4 regions of the Vibrio sp. TRT 29B02 genome follow, and region 1 is predicted to be linked to each of the others. Evidence: predicted binding sites of a transcription regulator. Region 1 holds the regulator's gene; each other region holds the start of a gene.
The links. Region 1 encodes CRP, which controls carbon source genes, mostly activating them, when cyclic AMP is high. Its sites were predicted from a motif close to TGTGANNNNNNTCACA; they were not measured.

Region 1 (7,966 bases):
AAGACGGTTCAATGGATGAGATCATGGGTTACCAGCACAAGTCTTTACCGATTGATGCAGTTCAGTTTCACCCTGAGTCGATTAAAACGGAGCAGGGACACCAGATCTTGGCTAACTTTCTCGCTCGAAAACCGATTTAAACGCTCTATTTCTCTTTATCTTATCCAGACAAAGCCGGACTTAGATCACTTTTCTTAACATTTCTTTCATATTTCCCATCGCGAATATTATGTGAAAAAGTATGCGTGATCTTTACCTCGCCTACGTTAGACCCCTTATCCGAACTATGATTAACCATAGCTTATCGCACCTATAAGAATATATTGCTTCATAAAAGTCGCAGCGTGATGCATAAATACTCAGAGGTGATGAGTATTGGGCTCCGTATCGGGTGCTAAAAAGAATAAATCACTATTGAAATGGTTAATTAAATGTAAATACAATGCCGTGATTGCTTAATGGCAAAACAATATCTTATTTCATTGATTGGAAGTAAGGACACCATATTCGCTATGCATGCGGTATCTAGAGGGAATGTGCAATGACTGAACAAAATAAAGTAGAACGCGGTTTGTTTGATGAGGTAATGGTACCTTGTTATAACCCAATGGAAATGATTCCAGTCAAAGGCGAGGGTGCTCGAGTTTGGGATCAGCAAGGCACAGAATATATCGACTTTGCGGGTGGTATTGCCGTGAGCTGCTTAGGTCATTGTCACCCAGCGATGGTCAATGCACTGACTGATCAAGCTCAGAAGATTTGGCACTTAAGTAATGTTATGACTAATGAGCCAGCTCTGCGTTTAGCGAAAAAGCTAACAGAGGTGAGCTTTGCGGAAAAAGTATTCTTCGCAAACTCTGGCGCAGAAGCCAACGAAGCAGCTCTGAAGCTTGCCCGTCGTTACGCAGCTGACAAGTTTGGTCCAGAAAAATCAGAAATTATCGCCTTCAAACAAGGCTTCCACGGTCGTACATTCTTTACGGTAACTGTGGGTGGTCAAGCGGCATACTCGGACGGTTTTGGTCCTAAACCAGGCGATGTTACACACCTACCATACAATGATGTAGAAGCTCTACGTGAGCATATCTCAGATCGTACGTGTGCAATCATGATGGAGCCACTGCAAGGCGAAGGTGGCATCATCTCTCCAACCGATGAATTTGTTCAAACGGTTCGTGAATTGTGTGATAAACACAATGCTCTACTTATTTTCGATGAAGTACAAACAGGTAATGGCCGTACCGGTCATTTCTACGCATACCAAGGTCTAGGCGTAACGCCAGATATCCTGAGCACAGCGAAGTCGCTTGGTGGCGGTTTCCCTATCGGTGCAATGCTAACGACGACAGAGCTAGCTCAACATCTGAAAGTGGGTACTCATGGTTCTACATATGGCGGTAACCCATTAGCGTGTGCCGTTGCTGAAGCCGTCGTGGATGTGGTGAGCGCACCAGAAACATTAGCGGGTGTTGCAGAGCGTGAAGTTTTGTTCCGTGAAGGACTAGCGAAACTGAACGACAAGTACAACATGTTCTCTGAAGTTCGTGGTAAAGGTCTGCTGCTTGGTGCGGCATTGAATGATGAATGGCAAGGTCGTGCTCGTGACGTACTTGTTGCGGCGGGCAAAGAAGGTCTAATGGTGCTGGTAGCAGGAACAAACGTTGTTCGCTTCACCCCATCACTAGTCATCACTAAAGAAGAAATCAAGGAAGGACTGGCGCGACTAGATAAAGCTCTAGCGACGTTAGTTAAATAAGAATAAAAGCGTCGAGTTACGAGTAGCGAGATAGCGGTTTCTAGTCTCGTTACTCGCTACTTTTCGACTCGAAACTTAAGTTACTTGCATCAGGAGGGAGTATCGATGCTGGTTGTTCGCCCTATCGCAATGTCGGACTACGATGCGCTGCACACGTGCGCAGTGGAATCTGGTCACGGATTCACATCTCTACCAATTAACGAAGAACTGTTAAAAAACCGAATTACTCATTCAGAGTACAGCTTTACTAAGCCTGACGTAACCTCACCGGGTGACGAAGGTTATCTAATGGTTGGCTTTGATAGTGAGACTGGCGAAGTTGCTGGTTGTACAGGTATCGAAGCGTCCATCGGTTGGGATGTTCCTTTTTACTCATACCATATTAGTACCATCGTTCACGCATCAGCTAAGCTAGGCGTAAACAACGTCGTGAAGCTGCTGACATTTGGTAACAACTACACGGGTTGTAGCGAGATCTGTACTCTGTTCTTACGCCCAGACTTCCGTCGTGGTTTGAATGGTCGTTTAATGTCTAAATGTCGTTTTTTAATGATGGCTGAGCATCCACACCGTTTCTCGAAAACGGTATTTGCTGAAATGCGCGGCGTCTCAGATGCAGAAGGCAACTCACCATTCTGGCAATGGCTACAAGAACATTTCTTCTCCATTGACTTCACAATGGCGGATTACCTTACAGGTATAGGTAAGAAAGGCTTTATCGCTGACCTAATGCCTAAACTACCAATCTACATCAACTTGCTAAGTAAAGAAGCACAGGCAGTGATTGGTCAAGTACACGAAAATACTAAACCCGCTTTACGCTTATTAGAGAAAGAGGGCTTTACTTGCCGTAACTACGTCGACATCTTCGATGGCGGCCCGACGGTAGAGTGTGATGTGCGCAATATTGAATCGGTGCGTCACTCCTTCCGAGCCAAAGTGACGATCGCGGAACACTCAAGTTCTCAAGACTACTTAATCTCAAACACTTCGTTTGAAGATTTCCGCGCGACGGCAACGAAAGCCGCTTATGACCAAGCTTCAGAGACAGTTATTCTTTCTCCAGAAGTGGCGCACGCGCTGAGAGTTGGTGAAGGCGAATTCGTTCGCATGTTGGCTCAGTAATAGAGCCAGATATTACGCAGAATCTGAAGGAACACATTATGACACATTGGATTGCCGGAGAGTGGGTAGCAGGTCAGGGTGAGTCAATGAACTCAACCAGCCCTTACAACAATGAAGTAATCTGGCAGGGCGAGAGTGCAACGCCAGAGCAAGTTGAACAGGCGGTTTCTGCCGCACGCAATGCATTTGTTGGCTGGAAAAACCTAAGCTTTGCTGAGCGTGAAGCCTTCGTACTTGCTTTTGCCGAAAAGGTAAAAGAGAACAGCGAAGAAATCGCGCAGATTATCGCGAAAGAAACAGGTAAGCCAATTTGGGAAACTCGCACTGAAGCAGCAGCAATGGCTGGCAAGATCGCAATCTCGATCCGTGCTTATCATGAGCGTACTGGCGAAGCACAGCGTGAAGCTGCGGGTAACCAAATTGTTTTGCGTCACCGTCCACTAGGCGTGATGGCTGTGTTTGGGCCATACAACTTCCCAGGCCATCTACCAAATGGTCACATCGTACCTGCATTGCTTGCAGGTAATACCGTTGTATTCAAACCTTCTGAGCAGACGCCATTTACGGGTGAATTTGCCATGAAGCTGTGGGATCAGGTTGGCTTGCCAAAAGGTGTCATCAACCTTGTCCAAGGTGCGAAAGAGACAGGTATCGCTCTAGCCAATTCTAAAGGGCTAGATGGCGTTCTCTTTACGGGCAGTGCCAATACTGGTCACATCCTTCACCGTCAGTTCGCAGGTCAGCCGGGCAAAATGCTGGCTCTAGAGATGGGGGGTAACAACCCTATGGTTATCTCTGAAAATTACGGTGATCTGGACGCAACGGTTTATACCATTATTCAATCTGCATTCATTAGTGCTGGCCAGCGTTGTACATGTGCTCGTCGCCTATATGTTCCTGTTGGTGAGAAGGGTGATCTATTGGTCAATAAGCTTGTACAAGCGACCAATAAGATTCGCGTCGATCAGCCATTCGCAGAACCTGCACCATTCATGGGGCCGCAGATTTCTAAAGCAGCGGCAGACTTTATCCTTGCTGCACAGGCAAACTTGCAAACACTGGGTGGTGTCAGTTTGGTTGAAGCGAAAGCGGGTGAAGCCGCCTTTGTTACTCCGGGTATTATTGACGTTACTGCGATTGCACAGCTACCTGATGAAGAGTACTTTGGCCCTCTGCTACAGGTCGTACGCTACCAAGGTCTGGAAAAAGCGGTTGAACTTGCCAACGACACACGCTTTGGGTTATCTGCTGGCTTAGTATCGACAGACGATAGCGAGTGGAACTACTTTGTTGACCATATTCGTGCAGGCATTGTTAACCGTAACCGTCAGCTCACTGGAGCAAGTGGTGATGCACCGTTCGGTGGCCCAGGCGCTTCTGGCAACCTAAGGCCAAGTGCTTACTATGCAGCGGATTACTGTGCGTACCCAATGGCTTCGATGGAAGGTGGCGAGACACTTCTTCCTGAAACATTAAGCCCAGGTGTTGAACTGTAGAGCGTGAAGTTCGCTTAGATATTTCCCTTTTTGCCTCCCTGAGCCAGGAGGCATTTTTGAACGTAAACAACCCCTATACAAGGAGGCGTTATGACGCCAGATGTTTTATTCCAGCAGTTATGGAATGACTATATTCAACGCTTGTGTCCCTCTGCTGAAAAAGTACACCAACTTCTGCAAGAAGACGAAGCATTGATCAATGACCATATTGCACTACGTACTTTCAACGTTGAGCCGTTAGGTATCGCGACTCTAGCACAACCTTTTCTAGATGCTGGCTACAAGCCGTGTGGCGATTACGTTTTTGAAAGCAAAAAGCTCGCGGCGAAACATTTTGAACATCCCGATCCAAAACAGCCAAAAGTATTTATCAGTGAACTAAAAGTTGATGAGTGTTCTAGTGAACTTCAAGCGATTGTTACCAAGCTAGTCGAGCAAGTAGACGCGGATAAGCTAACAGGTCATGAGTTCTTGTACGGTGGCCGACTATGGGATATTAGTCATGCGGATTACCAAACGCTGGCTAAAGAAAGCGAGTACGCGGCTTGGTTAGCTGCCCATGGTTACGGTGCGAACCACTTTACTGTCAGTGTTAACCAACTTAATGCGTTTGATGAGGTGAAAGGTGTTAATGATCACCTTCGCTCAGCTGGCTTTACTATCAACGAGTTTGGTGGCGAAGTGAAAGGCACGCCTGAAGTGTTGCTTGAGCAATCTTCAACGATGGCTGATAAAGTGCCGGTTCAGTTTACTGAAGGTAGTGAAATCATCCCTGGAGGCTTCTACGAGTTTGCTAAACGTTATCCAATGCCTAATGGCGAGCTTTACCCAGGATTTGTGGCAGCGTCTGCTGACAAGATCTTCGAAAGCACTAACGGGTAAAGAGCAGAAGCGAGAGTCGAGACCGGACTTCGTCCTGCGAGCATTTAGAACGGGCTGCGCCCTTCGAGAACACTGTGTTCCGAGATGGGGCTTCAAAAGATAGTGGCGGGTAGAAGTTGATAACAGCTTTGTGGTTAAAGGTGTTGACGAAACTAGTCCTCAATAAGCCATAATTTTCTCGAAAACAAAAAGCCACCAATGTTTCCATTGGTGGCTTTTATAATTTAGTGCTTAATCGAAATTAACGAGTACCGTAAACAACGATTGTTTTACCGTGTGCAGAAATTAGGTTCTGCTCTTCAAGCATCTTCAAGATACGGCCAACTGTTTCGCGAGAACAGCCAACGATTTGACCAATCTCTTGGCGAGTGATCTTGATTTGCATGCCATCTGGGTGAGTCATTGCATCAGGTTGCTTCGCTAGGTTTAGTAGCGTTTGAGCAATACGACCCGTTACGTCTAGGAATGCTAGGTCGCCCACTTTTTGGCTCGTCACTTGTAGGCGACTTGCCATCTGCGCTGAAAGGCGCATTAAGATATCTGGGTTCACTTGGATAAGCTGACGGAACTTCTTGAATGAGATTTCCGCAACTTCACAAGGAGATTTTGCTCGAACCCATGCGGTACGCTCTTGGTCTTCTTCGAATAGACCAAGTTCACCGATGAAGTCACCTTGGTTTAGGTAAGAAAGGATCATCTCCTTACCTTCTTCGTCTTTGATAAGAACCGCAACAGAACCTTTAACAATGTAGTACAAAGTTTCCGCTTTCTCGCCCGCGTGAATTAGCGTGCTTTTTGAAGGGTACTTATGAATATGACAATGTGAAAGGAACCACTCTAATGTTGGGTCGGTTTGAGGTTTACCTAGAACCATAATATCTCACTTCCTCTGCAGGGTACGCTTGCCGCTTTCCATGTTTAAGCTAAGCCTTAATTAAGACCTACTAGGATAAGAGCACTTTATAAATGCTGCAAGCCAACTTATGTGTCGGTTACAAATAGTATCCTTTTTCTGGCATGATTTCTTGATTTTAATCGGGTACAACAGGCTTTTTGGTACGCAAAACTGTGCACATGATCACGGTATGAAAAGTAATCGTGTTCTAGTTGTGAGCCTTAACCGATTTTGCCCGTTTCTATCAATTGTTGCAGGATAGGGCGAACAATTAATTCCATCGCAAAACTCATTTTTCCGCCTGGTACAACAATGGTGTTGTGGCGTGACATAAACGAACCATCAATCATAGCCAGTAGGTATGGGAAATCGACATTCTTGATACCACGAAGTCGAATGACGACGAAACTTTCGTCCAAACTCGGTATCCCTTTCGCATTTAAAGGGTTTGATGTATCAACGGTCGGAACGCGCTGAAAGTTGATATGAGTTCGGGAAAACTGTGGAGTAATATAGTTTAGATAGTCGTCCATTGAACGTACTATTGAGTCCATGACGGCTTCACGAGAATGACCGCGATCGCGAGTATCACGAACAAACTTTTGAATCCATTCTAAGTTGACGATCGGCACCATGCCTATCAGAAAGTCGACATGTTGTGCGACGTTAACGTCACCATCTACCACCCCCCCGTGTAGCCCTTCATAAAAGAGTACATTGGAGTTTTCTGGTAGGTCTTGCCAAGGCGTAAAAGTACCGGGCATCTGGTTATAAGGTACTGCCTCGTCAAACGTATGGAGGTAGCGACGTACCTGACCATTACCTTCGTGTCCGTATTTACGGAAAAACTCGGCTAGGCCACCAAAGTCGTTCGCTTGTGGGCCAAAGTAACTGATGTGACGGCCTTGCTCGCGAGCCTTACGGATTTCGACATCCATTTCAGGGCGAGTAAAGCGGTGGAAGCTATCCCCTTCGACCCACGCGGCTTTAACGTTCATCATATTGAACATTTTGCGGAAGGCTTCCGAGGTAGTCGTTGTGCCAGCGCCAGATGAACCAGTCACGGCAATAATAGGGTGTTTAGCGGACATGACAAACCTTGTCTGTAAGTTACATTCCATGAATCAATGCCCACTATAACATGCTTTAGCAGACATTGACTGTATGCAGTTCTCTAAATCAAAAACGGTTCTTTAGTTGGATATCGACACTTTCATGCAGTTCTGAATAAACCACAACCGCTTCCCCTGACTCTAGTTGAGAGTGGATTTGGTCAACTTTGTCTTGTAGTGAAACCTCGACATCACCATAGTCTGTTCCTTCGCGAAGAATAAACTCGCGTATCAGATTCTCCAGTGTCTCCGGTGCAATTTGTTGCCATGGGACGATCATAAAGACCTCTTCATTTTATGTTCGGTGAATTGTGCGCGCTATTATGCCGAAGCGGCAAGACTTTCATAGTAGGCAGGCAGAGCTTCTTCTAACCAAAATCTTGGCTTGAGTGCGCTACCTGTAACAAATCCCACATGGCCACCTTGTTCAAACAGCCGATAGTCGATGTTATCGGGCAGCACGTATTTGGGGATGACATCTTCGGTCATGAACGGGTCATCCTTGGCGTGGATGATCTGTGTTGGCAGCGTGATTTCTTTGAGTCGATGTATCCCTGAGCACTGGTGATAATAATCGGCTGCATCTTTGAAACCATGCAAAGGTGCGGTGATAAGGTCATCGAACTCGTACAATTTGGTGACACGCTTGATATTCTGATAGCTCAATCCCAACTCGCCTTTTAACAGATGGTGTTTTTGT
Region 2 (7,966 bases), on a different contig from region 1:
AATGTGCCTGTAGAAGTCATCCACTCAGGTCTCAATGATACTGAACGCCTTAATGCGTGGTTGAGCGCTCGTGATAATGCATCGGGTATTGTGATTGGCACCCGCTCAGCATTATTAACCCCTTTCTCTAACTTGGGCATTATTATTGTTGATGAGGAGCATGATGCCTCATACAAACAGCAGGATAGCTTGCGTTATCACGCTCGTGATGTGGCGGTGATGAGAGCCAATAAGGAGCAAATTCCTATCGTATTGGGGTCGGCAACACCAGCATTAGAGACACTACACAATGCATTGGCGGGTAAATACCATCACTTGATCCTCTCTTCTCGTGCTGGAAATGCGACGCCAACAACGAACAAAGTCCTCGATGTTAAGGGGCTCTATTTAGAAAGTGGATTGTCCGCTCCGCTGATTGCTGAGATGCGCAAACATCTCAAGCAAGGTAATCAAGTAATGCTGTTTCTCAATCGGCGTGGCTTTTCTCCGGCACTGATGTGTCACGAATGTGGTTGGATTGCAGAGTGTAAACGGTGTGATGCGTATTACACATATCACCAATTTAGCAACGAAATTCGCTGTCACCATTGTGGTTCACAGCAACCGATTATCCACCAGTGTCAAGGATGTGGTTCAACGCACTTAGTGACCGTTGGGGTGGGGACCGAGCAGTTAGAAAAACAATTGTCAGAACTTTTTCCTGAATACAAAACCATTCGTATCGACCGAGACAGTACACGTCGAAAAGGTAGTTTAGAAAGTGCATTAGGGGCTATTCGCAAAGGAGAATACCAAATTCTAATTGGTACACAGATGCTCGCAAAAGGTCATCACTTTCCTGATGTGACGTTGGTGGGGCTCTTGGACGTAGATGGTTCTCTTTACTCCAGTGACTTTCGTGCCTCTGAACGTTTAGCGCAACTCTTTATACAGGTTGCTGGTCGTGCAGGGCGAGCGAGCAAACCCGGCGAAGTCGTACTGCAAACACACCATCCTGAACACAGTTTGCTGCAAGCGTTACTGACGAAAAGTTACCGCCACTTTGCAGAAACAGCGCTACAAGAACGAAAACTGGCTCAGTTACCGCCTTATTCGTTTTTAACCCTATTTCGAGCCGAAGCCAATCAATCCGAAACAGTTGAAGAGTTTCTGCGTCAGGTTCGCCATACCTTAGAGGCACATCCGCTGTTTGATGATCTGTGCCAAGTCCTTGGCCCTACACCCGCTCCGCTAGCCAAAAGAGCAGGAAAGTATCGTTGGCAACTACTACTGCAAACGCAAAGTCGTCCTGTTATGCAGAAATTGTTGGCCAGTGCTAAGCCGGCCATCGCATTATTGCCATTGGCCAAAAAAGTGCGTTGGAGCCTCGATATTGAACCTCAAGATTTAAGTTAGCCTGCCAGTAGGTTTTATTCTAAATGGACATGTTTTTGCTTAAATAGATCATTGATGAGTCATTGCGAAAATCAATATTCACACCTTTTTCATTTATTTGTGATCGAAATCTCCTCTCAGGCGCCAATTTTGTTAAATCTCCCGTAACTTTGTGTTTTGAAATGAATAAACTAGGTCGTGTGCAATGTGTTGCTCTCAAACTGTTATTTGTGAGTTAATCGTTTGCTCGAGGCATATTAATGAGAAGATAGGTATTTAGCCTACAAATCGACATCATTTTAGCCGTTGAGGCTATGAGATAAATTCCAACTAGAAGCTAAGGTGGCAACCGAGCTACCGTTGAAGGAAACGAAGAGGGTAAATTTTATATGGCGACAATGAAGGATGTTGCCCAGCTTGCAGGAGTATCAACAGCGACTGTATCAAGGGCGTTGATGAATCCGGAAAAAGTATCATCAGCGACGAGAAAAAGAGTTGAAGATGCGGTATTGGAAGCTGGTTATTCACCAAACTCGTTGGCGCGCAATTTGCGCCGCAATGAGTCAAAAACAATTATCGCGATCATTCCGGATATCTGTGATCCTTACTATACCGAAATTATTCGAGGTATTGAGGATGCTGCGATGGAGCACGGTTACATTGTGCTACTCGGCGATAGTGGTCAGCAGAAAAAAAGAGAAAGCTCATTTGTGAACCTTGTGTTTACTAAACAAGCTGATGGCATGTTGTTGCTTGGTACCGATCTCCCCTTCGATGTCAGTAAACCTGAACAGAAGAATTTGCCTCCTATGGTGATGGCGTGTGAGTTTGCGCCAGAATTAGAACTCCCAACTGTACATATCGATAACCTGACTTCCGCTTTTGAGGCGGTTAACTATCTCACGCAGATGGGGCATAAGCGCGTCGCTCAGATCTCGGGACCGCAATCGGCGGTGTTGTGTCAATTCCGTCATCAGGGCTATCAACAAGCTCTACGTCGAGCGGGTATTACGATGAATCCTAATTACTGTACGTATGGGAATTTTTCGTTTGAGGATGGTGCCAAGGCAGTGCGTCAGCTGCTGGCGTTGTCTGAACCTCCAACAGCGGTCTTTTGTCATAATGATGCAATGGCTATCGGTGCGATTCAGGAAGCGAAAAAGCTCGGTATCCGAGTACCACAAGATTTATCCGTGGTTGGTTTCGATGATATCCACTTTGCACAGTATTGCGATCCACCGCTAACTACCATTTCACAGCCTCGCTATGAAATCGGTCGTCAGGCGATGCTAATGATGCTTGAGTTATTGCGTGGCCATGACGTTAGAGCAGGATCGAGACTATTGGAAACGAAACTGGTTGTTCGTGAAAGTGCTGCTCCTCCGCGAGTGCTTTAAAACATACCTCTCAGCGGCACATTTTGATGTGCCGCTTCCATTTATACTCTGTCATCAAGTGGCGATCTGCATTAACATGTCGGCAGTAGTAAACAAAATTATTGATGTTAAGTAGTGGCGAATCGAGATTACGTTAAAAGAGGTCGTGGTGGAAACAGCCGCCAGCCGACCAAAAAAACATCTGCACCACGTCGTAAACCATGGCGCAGTGGCCTGTTAGCTATTTTGCTGGTGGGTGTGTTTGGTTATGGTCTGTATACCCTCAGTAATGATCCTGAGCCACCAGCGCCAGTTGTTGAACCGGTTAAACCAAAATCGAAGCCAGCAACGCAAGCCAAACTGCCACCACCTCCAGAAGAGAAGTGGGATTATGTCGATTCGTTGCCAAGCCGAGAAGTCGAAGTAAAAGCTAAAGAGCAGGTGGTATCTGAGATTCCATATATCATGCAGTGTGGCGCTTATAAGACCGCTCAGCAAGCTGAAGCACGTAAATTGGATATCGCTTTTCAGGGCATCAATAGTAAGATCCGTAAAAAAGAAGACAGCAGTTGGTATCGTGTTGTGCTTGGACCTTATAAGTTCAAGCGAGATGCGGAACGAGACAAGCATAAGCTACAACGCGCTAAAATCGAACCTTGCGCAATCTGGAAAGAAGCGCAGTAGAAGTTTTAAAAACGAACCCAATGGGTTCGTTTTTTTATGCCACGTAAACAGAACGGGTCCCGCCCTGCGAGAGTTTAGAACGGACTTCGTCCTTCGAGATGTGGGGGCGGGTAGTGAGTTGATAGAACCAGGTGTTGACAGGACTTGTCCCAGCGAAGAGATAACACTCTCGCCTCTCGCCTGCCCCTTGAATTTCCAATCCCTAAACCTCATATAATCTCTAACATTGAGATTAAAATAACTATGAGGCCCTGCTCGTGACTACCATTGTATCTGTACGTCGTAATAACAAAGTCGTCATCGCTGGTGATGGCCAAGTATCACTAGGTAACACCGTGATGAAAGGCAATGCACGAAAAGTGCGTCGTCTGTACAACAACAAAGTGCTAGCTGGCTTTGCGGGCGGTACTGCAGATGCCTTTACGCTGTTTGAAAAGTTTGAAAGTAAACTGCAAATGCATCAGGGTCATCTAACTAAAGCTGCGGTAGAGTTAGCGAAAGATTGGCGAAGTGACCGTGCCCTACGCAAACTGGAAGCTCTATTGGCTGTTGCTGATGAAACGGCTTCTTTGATCATTACTGGTAACGGTGATGTTGTTCAGCCAGAAAACGATCTGATCGCAATTGGTTCGGGCGGTAACTTTGCTCAGGCTGCGGCTACAGCTCTGCTAGAAAATACAGAATTAGATGCTCGTGAAATCGCAGAGAAGTCACTCAAGATTGCAGGTGATATCTGTGTGTTTACGAACCATTACCACACTATTGAAGAACTAGAAATTCCAGCTCAACAAGCAGCTGAATAACCAAAGATAGTGGCTAACTAATTTAAGGAAAAGATTATGTCTGAAATGACACCTCGCGAAATCGTCCATGAACTTAACCGCCATATCATTGGTCAGGACAAAGCTAAGCGATCGGTAGCGATTGCATTACGTAACCGCTGGCGTCGCATGCAGCTTGATGAAAGCCTGCGTGTAGAAGTGACACCGAAGAACATTCTGATGATTGGTCCAACGGGTGTGGGTAAAACTGAAATTGCCCGCCGTCTTGCGAAGTTGGCGAACGCACCTTTCATTAAAGTTGAAGCGACAAAATTTACCGAAGTAGGTTATGTCGGTAAAGAAGTCGAAACCATCATCCGTGACCTAACGGACGTGGCGATTAAGATGACTCATCAACAGGCAATGGAAAAAGTGAAATTCCGTGCCGAGGAGCAGGCTGAAGAGCGTATTCTTGATGCACTGCTACCGCCAGCGCGTGATGCTTGGGGGCAAAATGAGCAGCGTGACGAAACTTCGTCTAACACGCGTCAGGTTTTTCGTAAAAAACTACGTGAAGGGCAGCTAGACGATAAAGAGATCGAGATCGATGTCGCAGCACCACAAATGGGTGTTGAAATTATGGCGCCTCCTGGCATGGAAGAGATGACGAATCAGCTGCAAGGCATGTTCCAGAATCTAGCGGGTGATACGAAGAAAAAGCGTAAGCTCAAAATCAAAGATGCGATGAAAGCTTTAACTGAGGAAGAAGCGGCCAAGCTTGTTAATCAAGAAGAGCTAAAGGAGCAGGCGATTTTCAACGTAGAAAACAACGGTATCGTATTTATCGATGAAATCGACAAGATCTGTAAACGTGGTGAGAGCTCGGGTCCAGATGTTTCTCGTGAAGGTGTTCAACGCGATCTCCTACCACTGATTGAAGGCAGTACGGTTTCAACCAAGCACGGTATGGTTAAGACAGACCACATTCTGTTTGTTGCTTCAGGGGCATTCCAAGTGGCAAGACCTTCAGATTTAATCCCTGAACTTCAAGGTCGTCTGCCTATTCGAGTGGAACTTGAAGCGCTGTCTAGCGATGACTTCAAACGTATCCTAACTGAGCCTAAAGCGTCTCTGACGGAGCAATACGTTGCGCTGATGAAGACAGAAGATGTCGACATCGAGTTTACGGAAGAGGGGATCATTCAAATTGCACAAGCAGCATGGACAGTGAATGAAAGAACTGAAAATATCGGTGCGCGCCGTCTACATACTGTGATGGAGCGATTAATGGATGAGATCTCATTCGAAGCGACCGATAAAGCGGGCTCCAAGCTAACGATTGATGCCGAATATGTGAAAGCGAAACTTGGTGAAACAATCGAAGATGAAGATCTAAGCCGCTTTATTCTTTAATTGAGCCACATAAAAAAGCCCGCTAACTGAGCGGGCTTTTACTTTGAGTGCTTGTTAAAGCATAAAGATAAAAATGACAGCTAGAGCAGAAATAAGACCTGCAAACGCGTAGCACGCAACTTTACCAACAATACCTGTATGGAATTTAAGATCGTGCATGCCGTGGTGAACACGGTGCATCGCATGCCACATTGGTAGTGCCAGTGTCGCGATGATAAATAGCGCGCCAATGATGCTGGTTGCAAAGTCTACAACACGTTCATAGCTTAGCGCGTCAGCACTGATCACACCGAGCGGTACCAGTACACCTAGCACCAAAATTGTGATTGGTGTGATCATTGCGAACCAAGTACCGCCTGCGCCAAACAGACCCCACCAGATTGGCTCATCAGAACGTTTAGGTGCTCTATCTACAGAGAAATTCGGTTTCATCGTTAAAGCTCCTTAAACCACGATCAAGACAATAAGTGAGATGAAAGCTACCGCCGCCCACTGAGTCAGTACAATGATCTTCTTATCGACAAGTTTACCTTTCAAGCGAATCGGCATTACTTGCGGCATCATACTGAAGAAGGTTTGAGCATGCAGTAGGCTGCCCGCTAGCGCCACGATGTTAATCGCGACGACTACTGGATTCGCCATAAAATCAAGCCAAGTTTGCCAAGCGTCAGGGCCTTTTACCAATGAACCTAAACCGACGGTTAGGAATAGAGTAAACAGGATTAGAGGCAATACAGTTGCTTCACGAAGCATGTAGAAGCGGTAAAAAGGATGATCTTTCCACCAAGTGCGTTTTACTTCACGAACGTAAGGTTTACGGTTACTCATCCTTATGCCTCCTCTGCTGTTTTCGCTGGTGTACCATCAGGCTTCAACATCGCAATAACGAAATCCATCGAAGATTCGACTTTACCTTGGTTCACTGCCGCGGCAGGGTCAACGCTCTTAGGACAAACTTCAGAACAATAACCAACAAAGGTACAGCCCCAAGCGCCGTTTTCGCCATTGATGAGTGCCATACGTTCAGCTTTACCGTTGTCACGGCTATCGAGGTTGTAGCGGTGAGCAAGCGTTAGTGCTGCTGGACCAATGAACTCTGGGTTTAGACCAAATTGAGGACACGCGGCATAACATAGACCACAGTTGATACAACCAGCGAACTGCTTGTACTTCGCCATCTGTTCAGGAGTTTGGATGTTAGTCCCATCTTCTGGCTTGCGGTCGTTACCGATAATGTATGGTTTGATCGCTTCAAGGCGCTCAATGAACGGCGTCATATCAACGATAAGATCTTTCTCAATCGGGAAGTTCGCTAGTGGTTCAATCTTCACACCGTTCGGGTAGTCACGTAAGAAGCTCTTACACGCTAGCTTAGGTACACCGTTTACCATGATGCCGCATGAACCACAGATAGCCATACGACAAGACCAGCGGTATGACAGATCTTTGTCTAGGTTATCTTTGATGTAGCCTAGCGCATCAAGCGTAGACATGGTTTCATCAAATGGTACTTCAAAGGTTTGAAAGTGCGGCTCTGCGTCATGCTCAGGGTCATAGCGCAGAATCTCGACTTTTTGGATGCGATTGCCTGACATTATGCTTGCTCCTCTGCATTCTTCTCTGCTGCTTTAGCTGCTTCTTCAGCCGCTGCTTTCTCTGCTGCTTCACCGTATAGACGAGCTTTTGGCTGTGACTTAGTGATTGTCACTGTGCTGTAGTCGATTTCAGGTGCTGCATCTTCTTTGTAGAAGGCCAGAGAGTGCTTGAGGAAGTTCACATCGTCACGCTCCGTACAACCATCATCTAGACGCTGGTGGGCACCACGAGACTCTTTACGTAAGATTGCTGAGTGAACCATAGCTTCTGCTACTTCTAGGCCATAACCCACTTCGATAGCGTATAGAAGGTCAGTGTTAAACACTTTGCCCTTATCTTTGATGCTGATGCGCTTGTAACGCTCTTTTAGTTCAGTGATTTTGTCGATCGTCGCTTGCATCAGATCTTCTTGGCGGTAGATACCACAGCCCGCTTCCATGGTGTGACCCATTTCAGTACGGATTGTTGCCCAGTTCTCATCACCTTCTTGGTTCATCAGAGCGGCAATACGTTCTTCAACCGCTTTAACTTGAGCTGCGATGGACTCTTCGTTCCAGCCTTTGAATTCAGCTGCACGTTTCACTGCTTGCTCACCCGCTACACGACCGAATACCACAAACTCAGCCAGTGAGTTTGAACCTAAACGGTTCGCACCATGCAGACCTACAGACGCACACTCACCGACTGCGAACAGACCTTTAATGCGTGTTTCACATTCGCCGTTAGTCTCAATACCACCCATGGTGTAGTGCACGGTTGGAC
Region 3 (7,966 bases), on a different contig from region 1:
AAAACAACCACTCGATATCTTTCGGATCCATGCGAATACAACCTGAACTGACTCTAAGTCCGATACCAAAATCTTTGTTGGTCCCATGAATTAGATAGTCTCCAGCGCCGTACGCCAAGCGTAACGCGTATTCTCCTAGTGGGTTTTCAGGACCGGCCGGTACAACCGCTGGTAGCTCGATGCCTTTGGCAAGATACTCTTTTCGAATCGATGCTGGTGGAGTCCACGTAGGATTTGGACGTTTCTGGCTGATTTTAGTCTCCATTTCTGGAGTATCACGCCCTATACGTCCAATGCCGACAGGGAAAATATGTACCTTATTGATCTCAGGTTCAAAATAGTAGAGTCGTAACTCAGCTAAGTTGATCACGATTCCCTGACGTTCAACATTAGGCAAAATGATTTGGGTCGGAATAGTCAATACGTAGTCTACAGTGGGAAGAAAGGGATCTACCCCCTTATTTGCAGCCATAAGAGAGAGAAAACCAACATCGTATTGCTTGGCGATATTCGCCAATGTGTCACCTTCTTGCACCTTATGATATTGAGTTCTGCCTACTATACTGCTTTCTTTGGCAGGCAAGTCGTAAGTAGCCGCAAATAAAGGCGAACTTATACAACAAAAGAACGCGATAAACTTACGTACCATTCACATTGTCCTTAGCATCTTTATAAAGGGTTAAGGTTATCTCTCTTTCGGTCTTATGATCAACTATTGGTGACGGATATGACAATTCCTTTGCTTTACTCCACTTCCAGGGTTGATGGATAAACTGGCGAGGTACTTTGGCTAGCTCAGGAATCCATTGGTAAACAAAGTCACCTTGAGGGTCGAATTTCTCTCCCTGAGAAATGGGGTTAAAGATCCTGAAATAGGGTTGGCCGTCACAACCGGTAGAAGCGCACCACTGCCAGCCACCATTATTGGCCGCATAGTCACCGTCGATGAGATGCGAGATAAAGTATCGTTCGCCGACACGCCAATCTAGATGCAGGTCTTTGACTAAAAAACTGGCCACAATCATTCTTAATCGATTATGCATCCAGCCAGTCTGGTTTAGCTGCCTCATTGCTGCATCAACAATGGGATAGCCTGTGTGTCCTGTTTGCCAAGCTATCACTGCGCTGGCTGAATCTCGCCAAGTAAGTGAATCTCCCCATTCAACAAAGCTCTTGCCTTTACTCAACTTATCTTCAAAGTAGATCAAGTGCTGATAAAAGTCGCGCCAGACTAATTCAGTTAGCCAAACTTCTCTTCCTGCGGTAAGTGGTAATGTCTGACTATCATGGAGACGGGCCATGCACTGACGTATCGATAAGGCCCCTATAGCTAAATAGGGAGATAGCATACTGGTGCCGTTGATCGATGGAATATCCCTTTGCTGATCATACTGATCACAACGTTCAAAAACAAAACGTCGAAGTTGACCAATGATAGCATTGGTTTCGACAGAGTAACTTGCACTGCACACGCGAGGGTAATCTAGCGCACAAGCCGACGAAAACCGTTCTATGCCATCTATGGATTGAAGCTCAGCTTTGCAGTCGACAGGCTTTGCTTTCAGTACGCTAATAGGCTGTTGGTACAATTTGGTAAGATATGCGCGTTTAAACGGGGTAAAAACCTTGAAGTAGTCCCCTTGTTTATTGAGCACACTGCCCGGTCTCAACGCACACTTGTCATCGACCCCTATCACTTCGATATCTGAATCGCTCAGTTGCTGTTCTAAATATGAATCGCGATTTCGCTCGTCAACTTCATACTCCTTATTGTAGAAAACGCCGCTCACTGAGTTAGCTTGTGCCAAATCAGCCACTCTCTCTGCCGCCTGTGTAAACGTCTCTACTTGCACATAGAATAGAGGGACATTGAGTAAATCAAGATCATTGCGCAATTCGCATAAGCGACGAAAGATCAAGTCTGCCTGAATAGGTGCCAAGCCGTGACGCTGCCAAGTCTTAGGAGTTGCAACATAAATGGCTGCGACAGGTTGGCCTGATGCTAATGCTAAGTTCAAGGCGCGGTTATCTTCGACACGCAGGTCTCTACGTAGCCATACTAACTTCATCGTTTTACTCGCTTTCTACCATATCGGATAGCACCAGGTTGCCGCTAAAACTGAGCTTAATTCTCTCAATATGAGATTGCTGGGCTACGGTAACTGGACGTCCACTAAAAATCGCCAATGTGTCATAAACATCTAAGTCAGGGTGTTCTACTAATCCCGACAAGTCATCGACACCATCGACAATAACGACATGCAGACCTGACTGAGAAAGCGTTAATGCCCACAAGCGAGACTCGATATCGTTGGTGCTTTCATAACAAATAAGTAAGCAACGTTTAGAGCTAGATACTTTGTTTTCTGCTTCTAAAATCTCGTTAAGCCGTGCAACTAATAAGGTTCTCATCATCCCAGTTTGGAGTGATCGTAAACCGAACCGAACCACGGAAAGCGCTTTTTCAGTGGGCTGAATGAACTGCCGCTCTACAATATCAATCGGGTACTCTTTCAGCACTGTGGCAATGATGGAGTCCGCTTTGTTTTTGCTGAGCTTAGCTAAAGCCTCTAACAACAACGGTACCTCATCCAAATGATTGACAACGGTCAGCTCATTTGCCTCGCCGGCGTCATTCAGATCTAAAACCTGTTTGACCTTACCGATAGAGACTCCTTTACTCAGCCAACTCTGTATCTCCCCAATAAGCGCTATGTGCTGCTCAGTATAGATTCGGTGACCTTTTTCCGTACGGTGTGGCTGAATTAAATTGTAGCGCCGTTGCCAAGCCCGCAATGTCACGGGCTTTACACCAGTCAGTTGAGACACTTCTCTAATTGCATACTGCTTTTGTTCACAATCCATATCTTAAACGTAACTCCTGAGGATGGGGTTGGAAGAACACCTGCTGAGAAAGGTACTGATCAGGATGCGCCGACAAGTAATGTTTAAGCAGAGTTAGGGGGGCAAGCAAAGGGAGTAAACCGACACGATAATCATCGATGGTCTGACGCAGCTCTTGTTTCTCGGCTTTACCTAATTGACGTTTAAAGTAGCCCTGAATATGGAGAAGAACATTGGTGTTATTCTTTCTGCTCGCTCGGTACGACATCGCTTTCATTAGCCCTTCACGATAGAGAGAGTAAAACTCATCAAGCCGATACTCTTTTATATTGGCGACTAAGCTGCCTAATTTTTTATAGGACTGAGGATGGTGTGCCATCAGTACCAACTTATATCTAGAGTGGAATGCGACGATTTTCCCTCTTGTCGGTTCATCACCCATAGACTGATAGAAATCTTGTAAGGTGTAGACCCTAGTTACAAAGTTCTCTTTGAGCACAGGATCATTGAGCCGACCGTCTTCTTCTACCGGTAGCCATGGCATTCGTTCCATTAACTCTCTGGTATAAAGCCCAACACCAATGTTTTCAGCCCCACCATTTTTGTAGACTTTGACTCTTTCCATGCCACAAGTTGGTGATTTAGCACAGACGATATAGCCGCATAACTGCTCACTCGCTAGCGCCTCTACTTTTGCTTTGGAAAAGTCGAGCATTTGTTGAGTATGTTCCTTGCTTGGATCCTTCGTTTCGACCAAAGCAATTCGCTCTTCATTCGAAATTAAGCGAATCGTCGGTCTTGGTACTGGCATCCCGGCTCCCACCTCAGGGCAGACGGATACAAAATCAAAATAAGGCGCGAGCTCTTTGGTCACAAACTTACTGACTTTATGGCCGGAGTCGAATCGCACTCGTTCGCCCAATACACAAGCACTGATGCCAATCTTAATCTTCTGTTCCATAGCGAGCTCCTTACGAACTTTGTGGCTATACAAGTAAAAATCCTGTACAAGTTTTAGCATAATTTTCTTCAACTGTACAAAAATAGTGTTTGTACAATCATGGGAAATGGTACGAAAAAATTGCTTATTTGGTTCACCACATAAAGCAAACGTTTTTCCGAATCGATTGCTTTACCAGTTTCAACACATTTGGTTATCAATAGGCACATTTGACACACATAGCCGCTCTTTTGTGACATACTTCTCATGGAGTATTGGCAGATATAGCTAGTATTGCCTCAACAGATTTTTCAAAATCAACACAATTAGTAATCAACACCGTGATTGACTAATAAATTTGGAGTAATAACTATGGCAACCCCACACATTAACGCTCAACCTGGTGATTTCGCAGAAACAGTACTTATGCCAGGCGACCCGCTTCGCGCTAAGTACATCGCTGAAACTTTCCTAGAAGATGTCAAGCAAGTTTGTGACGTTCGTAATATGTTTGGTTTTACTGGTACTTACAAAGGTAAAAAAGTATCGGTTATGGGCCACGGTATGGGTATCCCTTCTTGCTGTATCTACGTGCACGAACTTATCGCTGAGTACGGCGTGAAGAACGTAATTCGTGTAGGTAGCTGTGGCGCGGTACGTGACGACGTAAACCTAATGGACGTTGTGATCGGTATGGGTGCTTCTACTGACTCTAAAGTTAACCGCATTCGTTTCAACAACCATGATTTCGCGGCGATTGCTGACTACGGTCTACTTGAAGAAGCGGTGAACCAAGCGCGTGCTCAACAAGTTCCTGTAAAAGTAGGTAACGTATTCTCTGCAGACCTATTCTACACACCAGAAGCGGACATCTTCGAGAAGATGGAAAAGCTAGGCATTCTAGGTGTTGATATGGAAGCAGCAGGTATCTACGGTGTTGCTGCAGACTTAGGGGCGAAAGCACTAACTATCCTAACCGTATCTGACCATATCATCCGTGGTGAGAAGCTAAGTTCAGAAGAGCGTCAGAAGTCATTCAACGACATGATGAAAGTGGCTCTAGAAACAGCGATCAACATCTAATTCTATTCTTATTGCCGCCAAAGTTGTCTTTGGTGGCCTGAATATCCCGAGGGGGAGATAGTGACTACTGGCAAACTGCCACAGGAAGCAGACGGGTTACAGCTCAACTTTTGTAAAACATTGGCGTGTGACAACTTTGGATTGAGTGAAGCGCATCGTTACGTTGTGCAGCATGCTAACCCTAAGCGACCTGCGATGGTATGTCGGGAGTGTGGTGCTTTCCCCCCCTTACTTAATAACCGTGAAGTTTTAAATGAACTTCACCGCCTTAGACATCTCCACAGCGACGGCCTACCCGCCTGTCGTAATGACGACTGTCAAAACTTCGGACTTTCTGTCCACACCCATAAACATCTATACCATGCCTTTGGCTATAGCGGTGACCGTCAGCGTTACCGTTGTAAGTCATGTCAGTCGACGTTTGTCGATAAATGGTCAGGTGCCAATAAAAAACTGCACTTCCAAGAAAACCTACTTGGTTTGCTCTTTATGGGCTATTCCGTACGCGAAATATGCCGCAAGTTAGAGATCAATCCAAAGACGTTTTACGATCACCTCGATCACATCGCAAGTCGTTGTCGTAGAAAACTGGCCATGTTTGACGCCCGTTGGGTAAACCACGCTCAAGACTATCAGCTTGCCTCTCATTACGTGTCTCTCCAGCCCAAAAGCAATAATGGCGTTTTGTGGATAGCGACTGGTGAAGCGCACAGTGGTTACATCTTATGTCAACACGTCAATTATTCTGCTGACGAAGAACCTAGTGGAAGTGTCGATCACGATCCGTATCAGTTTCCGGCACGATTCGTTTCACGTGAACATTCATCCGAAGCCAATATGCCAGCGCCAACCCCTTCACCGTTTTTAAGGGAGCGCATTGATCAGCAATATCAAACCATTTTGGCTCGCGGTAACGTTGAAGATCCAATGGGAAATCTTACGGTATTTAACTACCCGTCGAAGGGTGCGTTGATTCGTCCACCCTATACTTCCTACGCGCATTTTCTGCACGTGATGGATATGTGTCACAGTGAGCGTCAAGTTTCCATATATTTGCCACAAGATCCGGTACTACGTTCTGCGGCCTTGAGTGTTTGCCTGCCGAGAATACAGCGTCAAAATATCGACCTTATGTACGTTGAGGAAGATAAAACGTGGCGAGAAGAAAACCCAATCGACAAAATCGATATTGTTCACATGGGATGGTGGCGCGATAGGTGGGCAATAGTGTCTGGCGAACAAGCCTCTAAAGGTATTTGTTACCTAGCTGGGAATAATAACCAACCAAAACAGTGGCTTCGTAAGGCTTCAATCCGCCAAACAGAGTTTTATCAACATCGTTTTCAAACTTTGTTTGAGAGCTTTATCAATGAACCTAGGCGCAAGTTACGTCCAGGTGGACTGATGCCAATGCTTGATATATTCAGAGCATGGCATAATTTATGCTATCAGGATAAGACAGGAAGGACAGCCGCTCAAACTTTAGAATTAACTCAATCACCTTTGACTTTGCGCGAACTACTTTCATAATTCTCAGTAATGTGACGAATGCCCGTAAACAGTTTCTGTTTTAGCACTTTTAGTAGTGTTCATTCTTTAGCAATTAATATAATACCAGTAAGTATGTGAACACTGATGCAGTAAAGGATTGATTCATTGGATAAAAGCCAGCGACTGTTAGAAGTCGAAATTGAGCAACTCAAAGGGCGAATTGAAACGGAACCCGATAAAGTGTGGGCGATTGCTGAGCAATGCGCCGCTCGCTCATCGCAGATCCTTTTCCCTGAAGGTGAAATCCAGTGTCTAATCATCATGTCTCGTTGTGCTTGGTGCACAATGGAGTACCGCAAGGGCTTAAAGTACATAAAAGACGCCCATAGTAAACTCAATGCACTTGATACTGACGACCTCCTTCCAGAAATCTTACACATTCACGCCCTGCATTACTGGGGAGAAGCCAAATACTACTCCGCACAACAATTTTGGATCAACGCGCTAGAGCAGTCTGCCCTAGTTGATGAAACAGAAATCCAACTCGAAGCACTGATTGGCCTTGGTAATGTCTGGCGTATCACCCACGAATACCAACTTGCCAAATCTACCCATGAATTAGCCGTTAAGGTGGCCAATAACAGCCGTATTGGCTGGCTCGAAGGTAAGGCACGAATCTTACTCGCTTGGGATCTGTATTTACTCAACAACTATGTAGAAATGCTCTCGGTTCTCGATGGTGCGATGGAAGTGTTAAAAGACCATCAAGATAAAACATGGCAAGCAGAAGTGTGGGATTTTAGAGGATTAGCCCTGCTAGGACTTGAGCGCATCGAGGATGCAGAACAAGCCACCAGCAAAGCTCACGAACTCGCCCTGCGCCACGATCTCATTTGGATGAAGGCGCACTCATTCATTAGCCGAGCGCGAGTCGAACTTCTCCGTAAAAGACCTGAAAAAGCCGCAGAATTACTCATACAGGCAGAACAGTCTGCCATTTCCTTCGACAATGGCGAGTTGCTATCGCAAATCTGTTTCCAACAATCTCGTGTCGCTGAAGAGTCGGGTGACTACCAAACTGCCCTTCAAGCGTTTCAAAAATATCGTAAACACTCTATTGCTATGCTCCGCGAGCAAACAGCAAGAGTCAGTAACGACAAAGCCCGCGCGTCTAAACGACAGCTCGAACAACGCGCCCGCAAGCTGATCAACCGAATTCGTGGTCAACATGAATTTGACCCAGACAAACAGTTAAGTCAGATGGTATCGGAAACCTATTGGTGGGAGCAGTTAGTTCTATTCAAGACTGAACTGAAACGATCGAACCATGCCGTCATTACCATCCAACACCATGACTCCAACTGCCTTGATGTCTGTGCGGAACTGACACACTCGATTTGTAATAAACAAGATCTGCTGGCTCGACTGAGCAGTGAACGCATCGGATTACTTCTGGCCGACAAAGGTGAAGAAGCGCTTAACGTTTTCCATATCCTTGCAAAAATGATTGAAATTTACCCATGGCACCGTCGTGGGCTCAACCAAGATTTACCTAAGGTTGTATACCAAGATATCCTCTCTTTCCCTTTCACATTAGAGCAGCTCGAA
Region 4 (7,966 bases), on a different contig from region 1:
GTGGCGAAAGAAGAAGGTAAAGACCAAGAGCTACAAGACATCTGTTCTGTCGGTATTAACCTATTCCGCGTACTGATGACATACCTCAAGCCAGTGATGCCAGAACTTGCTGCGCGCACTGAAGCATTCCTGAACGAAGAACTGACTTGGGATGGCATTGCGACGCCACTGACCGCTCATGAAATCACGAAGTTCAAGGCACTATTCAACCGCATCGATCCTAAAAAAGTTGAAGATATGGTTGAAGCGTCTAAGCAAGATGCTGCCGCTGAAGTAGCAGCGAAAGAGAAAGCAGAAGCTGAAAAGAACCAAGCTAGCCAAACAGAACTCGACAAAGATCCAATCGCTGACGAGATTGAATTTGACGCTTTCGCTGCAGTGGATATGCGTATCGCACGTATTATCTCATGTGAAGAAGTGCCAAAAGCAGACAAGCTACTCAAGTTCCAGCTTGATATCGGCGGTGAAACTCGTCAGGTTTTCTCGGGCATTAAATCGGCTTACAAACCTGAAGAACTGGAAGGTAAGCTAACCGTAATGGTAGCAAACCTAAAACCTCGCAAAATGAAGTTTGGTATGTCTGAAGGTATGATCCTAGCCGCTGGCCCTGGTGGCAGCGAATTGTGGATCCTTGAACCACACGAAGGCGCTCAGCCTGGCATGCGCGTCATGTAAACTGAATAAATCGTCTAACTCAGAGCCCTACTCATCGAGTGGGGCTTTTTTATGTCCCTCACATTATCAGTGCTTTATGCACCAAATCGGTTCAAAATAATTCAACAACAAAATTTAAGTGATTGAATTTTAAGAAAATTAGAATTGGCACCATATCTGCTCTACCACTTTGTAGGTAAACATTAACAAGGAGTAAGTTATGTTTGTGCTTTTTTCACTAATCTTGTCCCTGGCGATTCTTGCAACCCTATTTCACCATTCAAAGAAACGTCATTCCGGTCTTGAACGAAAATTCGAGATTTTAGTTCTGCTGCGCCAACTGTTGCTGCTTAGCCGACAACATAGAGCCATCACACATCAAGCATTGACTAGCCAAGATTTTGAGCGCCAACAAAACACACTGGCGGGCATTTTCGATTCGATGATGGACCACTCCAATACACTTATCGCTACAGCCCAGTTCGAAAACAAGCCAATGTATCGAATTCTGCAATTAAAGCTCAAATCTCTGCACCAAGAGTGGCAACACCGAACAGTGGCACGGAATCAGATTATTCACGGCAAAACCATTCGCCACTGTATGTTTTTAATGGATGAAATCGCGATTGCATGGCTGATTGAATCTGGCCGAGAAGACATTAGTGACGAATATCATATGAACTGGCAGCAGGTACTCGATAGTATGGAGACGCTCACCCAACTAAGAATATCAATTCAGGATCTTGACCACCCTGAAGGTATGATGCGAGTGAAATACTACTGCGATAAAACTCGACGCAAACTGAGCCAACTTTCATTGATTAGCCCACTTTCTGTTGCGTCACCGTTGAGCTCCAAGGCAATGCACACACTGACAGAACTCAATGCCAATGATGCACTAGAGATGACCAGTGACGAGCTGTACCAACTAACCACTGACATATCCTTGGTTATCTCGCAAGTGTATGACCAAATGTTGTCTGACATGACTGAAAGTCTCTATCTGCCGTTACCTAAAATCGCATTTAGTTAACGCCAAGTGCTAAGCCGTCAACACGACACTCAACAATGGGTAGCAAGCACGCTACCCATTTCTATTTCTTGAGTATTTCTTGAGAGGACAGACGCCTCAAGACTTGTCGTAAGGCCAATAAACAGATTAATGGTATCCCATATCGTCTTATGGACCACATCGAACTTATCGCCATTAGTGCCCATTAGTGGAGGGAGTACCCTTTTTGGAGAGCATTTGTGGAGAAGAGTTGCTTGCAAAACAAACATTCCCTGTCGTAACAACAAAAATTATTCACTTTCTTTTGTTCATCCAGCTATTGATTGCAAAGATTGATGCTTTTACTATCACTTTGCTTCTTGATGATAGCCAATCCGAGTACATCACAGCAGATTTGTGGCAAGGCGATAGAGCAACTATCCAAGAGTGACTTTGACTGCGCTTTGCGCATTTTTTGACGCTCCATGTTTCTTTGTCATCACATTGAAACATGCCTATAACTTGTTGGAGACTGGCTATGGCTGCTGCTCACTCTGTTTTAGATTTTCAATCTTATTCTGCTGGTGCTCTATCTGCACCAGAATCTCAACTTATTCAATCCTCGGTAGAGCAATTTGGCGCACCACTGCTGCTGCTAGATTGTGATATTGTTCGCCAACAATATCGTGCCCTAAGCAACGCACTACCTAATGTCACTTTGCATTTTGCGCTTAAGCCACTGCCACACCCAGCTGTTGTACAGACACTATTGGCTGAAGGAGCCAGTTTTGACTTAGCAACCAGTGGTGAAGTTGACCTAGTGGCAGAGCAAGGTGTACCAGCAGAGCGTACTATCCATACTCACCCAATCAAGCGTGACCGTGATATTCGTGACGCACTGGCGTATGGTTGCCGTGTTTTTGTTGTCGACAACATTAACGAGTTAGAAAAATTCATCGCCTACCGTGACGAAGTGGAATTGCTCGTGCGCCTGAGCTTTCGTAACTCAGAAGCATTCGCGGATCTTTCGAAGAAGTTTGGCTGTACTCCTCAACAAGCGCTAGAGCTAATTGCGCAAGCTCAAGAGTGGAATATTCGTATTAAGGGGCTCTCGTTCCACGTTGGGTCACAAACCATGAATCCACAGAAATACGTTGACGCAATCGACACCTGTAAGCACCTCATGGAGCAAGTTGTTGAGCATGGTTTACCTGCGTTAAGTACTCTTGACATCGGTGGCGGATTCCCTGTGAGTTATAACACTCAGGTAATGCCGATTGAACTGTTTTGCCAGCCGATCAATGCGGCTTTAAACCAGCTACCAGAAACGGTTCAGGTTATTGCCGAACCAGGGCGCTTTATTGTTGCTCAAGCGATGACGGGTGTTGCATCAGTGATGGGACAAGCAGAGCGTGATGGACAGATTTGGTACTACCTAGATGATGGTATCTACGGTTCATTCAGTGGTTTGATGTTTGATGATGCTAAATACCCTCTCACGACGATAAAACAGGATGGAGAGTGGCTACCGAGTATTCTTGCTGGCCCTACATGCGATAGCATTGATGTGATTGCGGAAAACATCATGCTGCCAAAACTGAGCAATGGTGACTTAATTGTCAGCCGCATGATGGGCGCTTACACGAGTGCCACAGCAACTGACTTTAACTTCTTCAAGCGTGCACAAACCATTCTGCTCAATGAAGAAGCAACCGAGCAAGCTCGCTTGCTTGGTTAAAAACAAACAAATCCGGCGCGTAACCGATAATCCGAAATAAATAAAAAGGCCCTGCGTATCAACGCAGGGCCTTATCTATTCAGTCACTGTAATCTTTACAGCATCTTACGTGCAGCTTCAACTACCACTTTGATTGAACGAGCTTCTGTCTCTTTTAGAGTTGAATGATCCGGGATTTCTTTCTGAGTACGGTTGATGATTACACCCGCTACACAGCCAGCTTTAAGACCAGAACTTGCACACATAGTAAGAAGTGTTGCAGATTCCATTTCAAAGTTGAGAACGCCCATCTCTTGCCACTCTTTCATAGAGCCTTGGAAGCGCTTAACAACACGACCAGAGAAAGTATCGTAACGCTCTTGGCCTGGGTAGAATGTGTCGCTTGATGCCGTTACGCCCATATGAACCGTAGCGCCACTTTCTTCAACCGCTGCTTTCATTGCTGTCGCAACTTCAAAGTCTGCTACCGCTGGAAATTCCATTGGAGCAAAGTGCAAACTTGCACCATCAAGACGAACAGAACCTGTAGAGACAATCATGTCACCCACGTTAACGTGTGGTTGAATTGCACCAGTCGTGCCTACGCGTAGGAAGGTACGAACGCCAAGTTGCGCTAATTCTTCAACTGCAATAGAAGTAGAAGGGCCACCAATACCAGTTGAACATACGACAACAGGCTTGCCATCAAGCTCAGCACGGTAAAGTGTGTATTCACGGTGGCTAGCAAGGAAAACTGGGTTCTCCATTTCTTCTGCAATTTTTTGAACGCGTGCTGGGTCACCAGGAATGATCGCTAATGTTGCGCCAGCGAGATCAGATTCAGTAACACCAAGGTGGAATACAGCTTGAGACATAGGGGACTCCTTATTGTGGCGAAATTTGGTTGATTAAATTTTACCATTCGCTCTATAAATTCATCGGGTACAGAACATACTGTAACCAACTACCAAGAGCTTTATAGTGACACCGATCACAACAATGATCGCAACAAAAATGAACATTGCAAACAAAATCGTTTTCGATCACAATTTTTAGCAAATCCAATTTGTCAGTTGCATAAAAAATAGCCCTTACATCATAAATGTAAGGGCTATTTATTGTTCTATCCACTAATCGAGTTGGGACTTAAACTTTAACAGTCGCAACGCATTGAGTGTCACTATCGCTGTCGCGCCACTATCAGCCAGTACCGCCACCCACAAACCCGTTAAGCCGAGCAAGCTGGTAATAAGGAAGACACCTTTCAAACCGAGTGCCAAAGCGATATTTTGACGAATTATGCCTAACGTTGATCTCGATAACTCAATCATTCCAGCAAGCTCAGTCAAGCGGTTATGAGTCAAAGCTGCATCGGCCGTTTCTAGTGCTACATCAGTACCACCCCCCATGGCAATACCAATACTTGACGCTTTCATCGCAGGAGCATCGTTAATACCGTCTCCAACCATAGCGACATTATCGACCGCCGATAGCTGTTCAACGTAACTCACCTTATCTTGTGGCAGCAGACCAGCCTGGTAGTCAATACCGATCATTGAGCTAATAGCCCGTGCACTGCGAGGGTTGTCACCCGTCAACATGATAGAGCGAACACCCAATTTTTGTAACGCTTTAACCGCTTGTGCCGAATCATCTCGCAAGGTATCTTGCCACGCAATTACCCCCATTACTCTTGCTTGATTTTCAATCGCGACCACAACGGTTTTACCTTGCTGCTCTAACCCTTCAATCTGCGTCAGCCAATTTTCACTAAGTGGAAGAGTCACTTTACTTGGTGCTGTAACCTGATATTCAACATTATCAACGACACCTCGAACACCACTGCCAACCAAAGCTTGCTTATCTTTGGCTTCAGGAATGTCAATGCCCATGAGTTTGGCTTTGTTCACTAGAGACACCGCCAATGGATGACTTGAGCCGACTTCAATAGCAGCAATTTTCTCCATTAAGGTCATTTCGGTCCATTCACCAAAGGCAATAAGATCGGTCACTTCTGGTTTACCTTTGGTTAAGGTACCCGTTTTATCGAAGGCGACTGTGTCGATTTTTCCAAGCTGCTCTAAGGCTGCCCCACCTTTGATCAACGCCCCACGCCTTGCTGCCGCCGCAAGCCCAGACGTAATCGCTGCCGGTGTAGATATAACCAAAGCACAGGGACAGGCAATAAGCAGTAATGCCAAACCTCGATAGACCCAAGTTTCCCAAGGTTGAGCAAACAGAAGCGGAGGCGTGATGATGACAAGTAGTGACACCAACATCATCAAAGGGGTATACCAACGACTGAACTTATCCAAGAAACGTTCTAATGGTGCTTTACGCGATTCCGCCTCTTCGATGAGGTGGAGAATACGATCAATAGCGTTTTCACCCTGTTTGGAGGTAATGGTCAGTCGAACAACTTTATCCACGACAACCGCGCCAGCCATGACAGATTCATCTTGGTATCGTTCAACAGGCACAGATTCGCCTGTTAAAGCACTTTCATCGAAGCTAGCGACCTCTGCCAGTAACTTGCCATCAGCAGGAAGACGGGAACCGGGTGACACTTCAATCACATCGCCAGGAAGCAACTGACTTGCTGATACCTCAACACGTTTACCATCGATGATTTGGATTGCATTTTCAGGAACTAGCTCCATCAATGCCTGCACACCACTTCGTGCCCTTGAGGCAGCAAACGCTTCTAACCGCTCGCCAATGAGAAACAAGAGTAATACCATCGCCGCTTCGATAGTCTCCCCCAAATAGAGAGCACCAAGTGCCGCAACGCTCATCAGGGTTTCAATAGCGAAAGGGGTACCCGAACGAGCAAGGGCGATCGCCTTTTTACTGATTGGATAAAGACCTGCAAGACAGGTGAAGATAAACATCCACTCACTGATGAGCGGAAATGAGGGGCTGATGAGTGCTGCGACCGCCATAGCAGAGGCTATCGCAATGATTTGACTGTTCTGAATAAATACCGACTTCCAGCCCTGTGAACGTTTTTTGTCTTCACGCGTGCTAGCGCTAGAAAATGTAAATCCGCTATCAATGACGGCTTGCTCAACTAACTGAATGACACTAGCGCTATCGGTTTTAATGATGAGCTTTTCGGTCGCAAACAGTACCTTGGCTTCAGCAACACCACTTACTCGGTTTACTGCGGTCTCAATTTTTCTTGCGCAAGATGGACAGTCCATCCCTTCAATTATCCAGCTTTGAGTAAAACGTGTCGAAAGACTGGGCTCACCCTCATCTTCACTAGGGTCTGAGCCGCTGCTACAACTGTTCGAGCTGCAACAGCCCGCTTCTGTAGTTTCGACACCGGCCATTTTAATTGACGAAATATTTGGGCTAGCGCAAGAACCAGATTGGCTTGGAACTGGTGCCATTTTGGTTGATTGGCATGCTTTGTGTTTTGTGCACATATGTTTATCTCCGTTCACTGTACACTCGAAGTGTAAACCTTAGAGCTAGCTCCAAGGTCAACCTTTTTCTCGATTTTGTTGTGTAACATCTGTGGTTGCGGCAACATCATCAATGAGCACAGCATCATGACTACAGAAAGGTTGACTGTTCACACTGGTAATAGCGGGATCAGAGGTCGCATGTTCAAGACACGCCCAGCGCGCCAAACCACATTGCCCCTAAGTGGACAAAGGGCAGCGTCCCCAACGTTGCTTTACCAAGATTGAGAAAAACAGCACAGTAAATTGAGCGAAAACGGACGCCTGCGCCGGCCCCGACATCACGAGTATGTGACGCATGGTTGACCCCTGAACAAACTTAGCACTCTGATCGGACATACGCTTCCCTTTTGAGCTTGATGAAAATAATAAGAGGTGCTCGTGGCACCTCTTATTATTTTCATGTTCTAACTGTTATACAGGATGTTTAAAGCAATCCTCAATATTTTTGCCTATCGCTCTGAGCACATCTCGTCGCGTAATGATGCCGACCAGTTTACCCGCGTCAATGACAGGATAGACTTTCGGACGCCCTACCTTCATCATCTCTGCCAACTCAATAATCGATGTATCAGACGTAACGGATAGCACTTCGCGATGCATACAATCTGCAACAATGTGACTGTCCTGACAGTAGTAACTCACATTAATGAGTTTATCGAGTAGATCTTGCCCAGAAAGAAAACCGATGACCTCTTTCTGCTCGTTAATAACTGGACCACCTAGATAGCGTGAATTCATTACCTTGTCGAGAGCGGCCGTCAATGACATCTCTGGGGTAAAGGTTACCGCTTGCAGGGTCATGTAGTCTTTTACTTTTAATGATTCCATCTGTGTCTCCTTGCGTGCAAGCTTTGCTGTATATTGTAATTGTTGTCTAATTTCTTGATTTTACTAAATGGAAATCAACAATTTTTGCAATAGGCTACGTCTATTAAACCTCACGCCACCACTTACAATGCTTCTGAACATCCGTATTCGCTCGCCATCCGCCTATCAAATGCCCTGCAAATGACATGCTATGACTAGAAAATATTTAATCCAACAACCACAGTTTCAGATCTTGCCAGAGAGACTCTTTCGCTGTTGTAATAAACAATAAAAAAGCTTCCCTAAGGAAGCTTTCATTCTCGC

Region 2: a site for CRP is predicted at 1,494-1,509, ahead of cytR (DNA-binding transcriptional regulator CytR). Genes of this name have one in related genera too.
Region 3: a site for CRP is predicted at 4,037-4,052, ahead of deoD (purine-nucleoside phosphorylase). Genes of this name have one in related genera too.
Region 4: a site for CRP is predicted at 4,343-4,358, ahead of udp (uridine phosphorylase). Genes of this name have one in related genera too.

The regions. Positions count from the first base shown of each region.
Region 1 covers NZ_JBNJOJ010000029.1:50,652-58,617, reverse strand. Annotated here, with positions in the region: gene ACQEXT_RS16800 (aminodeoxychorismate/anthranilate synthase component II) at 1-140, shown strand, start outside; gene ACQEXT_RS16795 (aspartate aminotransferase family protein) at 542-1,756, shown strand; gene astA (arginine N-succinyltransferase) at 1,862-2,881, shown strand; gene astD (succinylglutamate-semialdehyde dehydrogenase) at 2,920-4,377, shown strand; gene ACQEXT_RS16780 (DUF1338 domain-containing protein) at 4,468-5,259, shown strand; gene crp (cAMP-activated global transcriptional regulator CRP) at 5,501-6,133, opposite strand; gene ACQEXT_RS16770 (phosphoribulokinase) at 6,376-7,245, opposite strand; gene ACQEXT_RS16765 (YheU family protein) at 7,334-7,546, opposite strand; gene ACQEXT_RS16760 (hydrolase) at 7,588-7,966, opposite strand, start outside.
Region 2 covers NZ_JBNJOJ010000026.1:51,050-59,015, reverse strand. Annotated here, with positions in the region: gene priA (primosomal protein N') at 1-1,395, shown strand, start outside; gene cytR (DNA-binding transcriptional regulator CytR) at 1,764-2,771, shown strand; gene ftsN (cell division protein FtsN) at 2,886-3,434, shown strand; gene hslV (ATP-dependent protease subunit HslV) at 3,692-4,237, shown strand; gene hslU (HslU--HslV peptidase ATPase subunit) at 4,274-5,608, shown strand; gene frdD (fumarate reductase subunit FrdD) at 5,663-6,040, opposite strand; gene frdC (fumarate reductase subunit FrdC) at 6,053-6,436, opposite strand; gene ACQEXT_RS15705 (succinate dehydrogenase/fumarate reductase iron-sulfur subunit) at 6,439-7,203, opposite strand; gene frdA (fumarate reductase (quinol) flavoprotein subunit) at 7,203-7,966, opposite strand, start outside.
Region 3 covers NZ_JBNJOJ010000005.1:93,387-101,352, reverse strand. Annotated here, with positions in the region: gene ACQEXT_RS04810 (L,D-transpeptidase family protein) at 1-649, opposite strand, end outside; gene phrB (deoxyribodipyrimidine photo-lyase) at 639-2,069, opposite strand; gene ACQEXT_RS04800 (MerR family transcriptional regulator) at 2,074-2,865, opposite strand; gene ACQEXT_RS04795 (YbgA family protein) at 2,855-3,805, opposite strand; gene deoD (purine-nucleoside phosphorylase) at 4,157-4,867, shown strand; gene ACQEXT_RS04785 (transposase) at 4,928-6,397, shown strand; gene ACQEXT_RS04780 (tetratricopeptide repeat protein) at 6,524-7,966, shown strand, end outside.
Region 4 covers NZ_JBNJOJ010000035.1:24,578-32,543, forward strand. Annotated here, with positions in the region: gene metG (methionine--tRNA ligase) at 1-675, shown strand, start outside; gene ACQEXT_RS18220 (hypothetical protein) at 875-1,687, shown strand; gene ACQEXT_RS18225 (hypothetical protein) at 1,893-2,096, shown strand; gene ACQEXT_RS18230 (type III PLP-dependent enzyme) at 2,184-3,383, shown strand; gene udp (uridine phosphorylase) at 3,479-4,237, opposite strand; gene ACQEXT_RS18240 (zinc/cadmium/mercury/lead-transporting ATPase) at 4,493-6,793, opposite strand; partial or broken gene ACQEXT_RS18245 (MATE family efflux transporter) at 6,851-7,061, opposite strand; gene ACQEXT_RS18250 (hypothetical protein) at 7,013-7,171, opposite strand; gene ACQEXT_RS18255 (CBS domain-containing protein) at 7,247-7,663, opposite strand.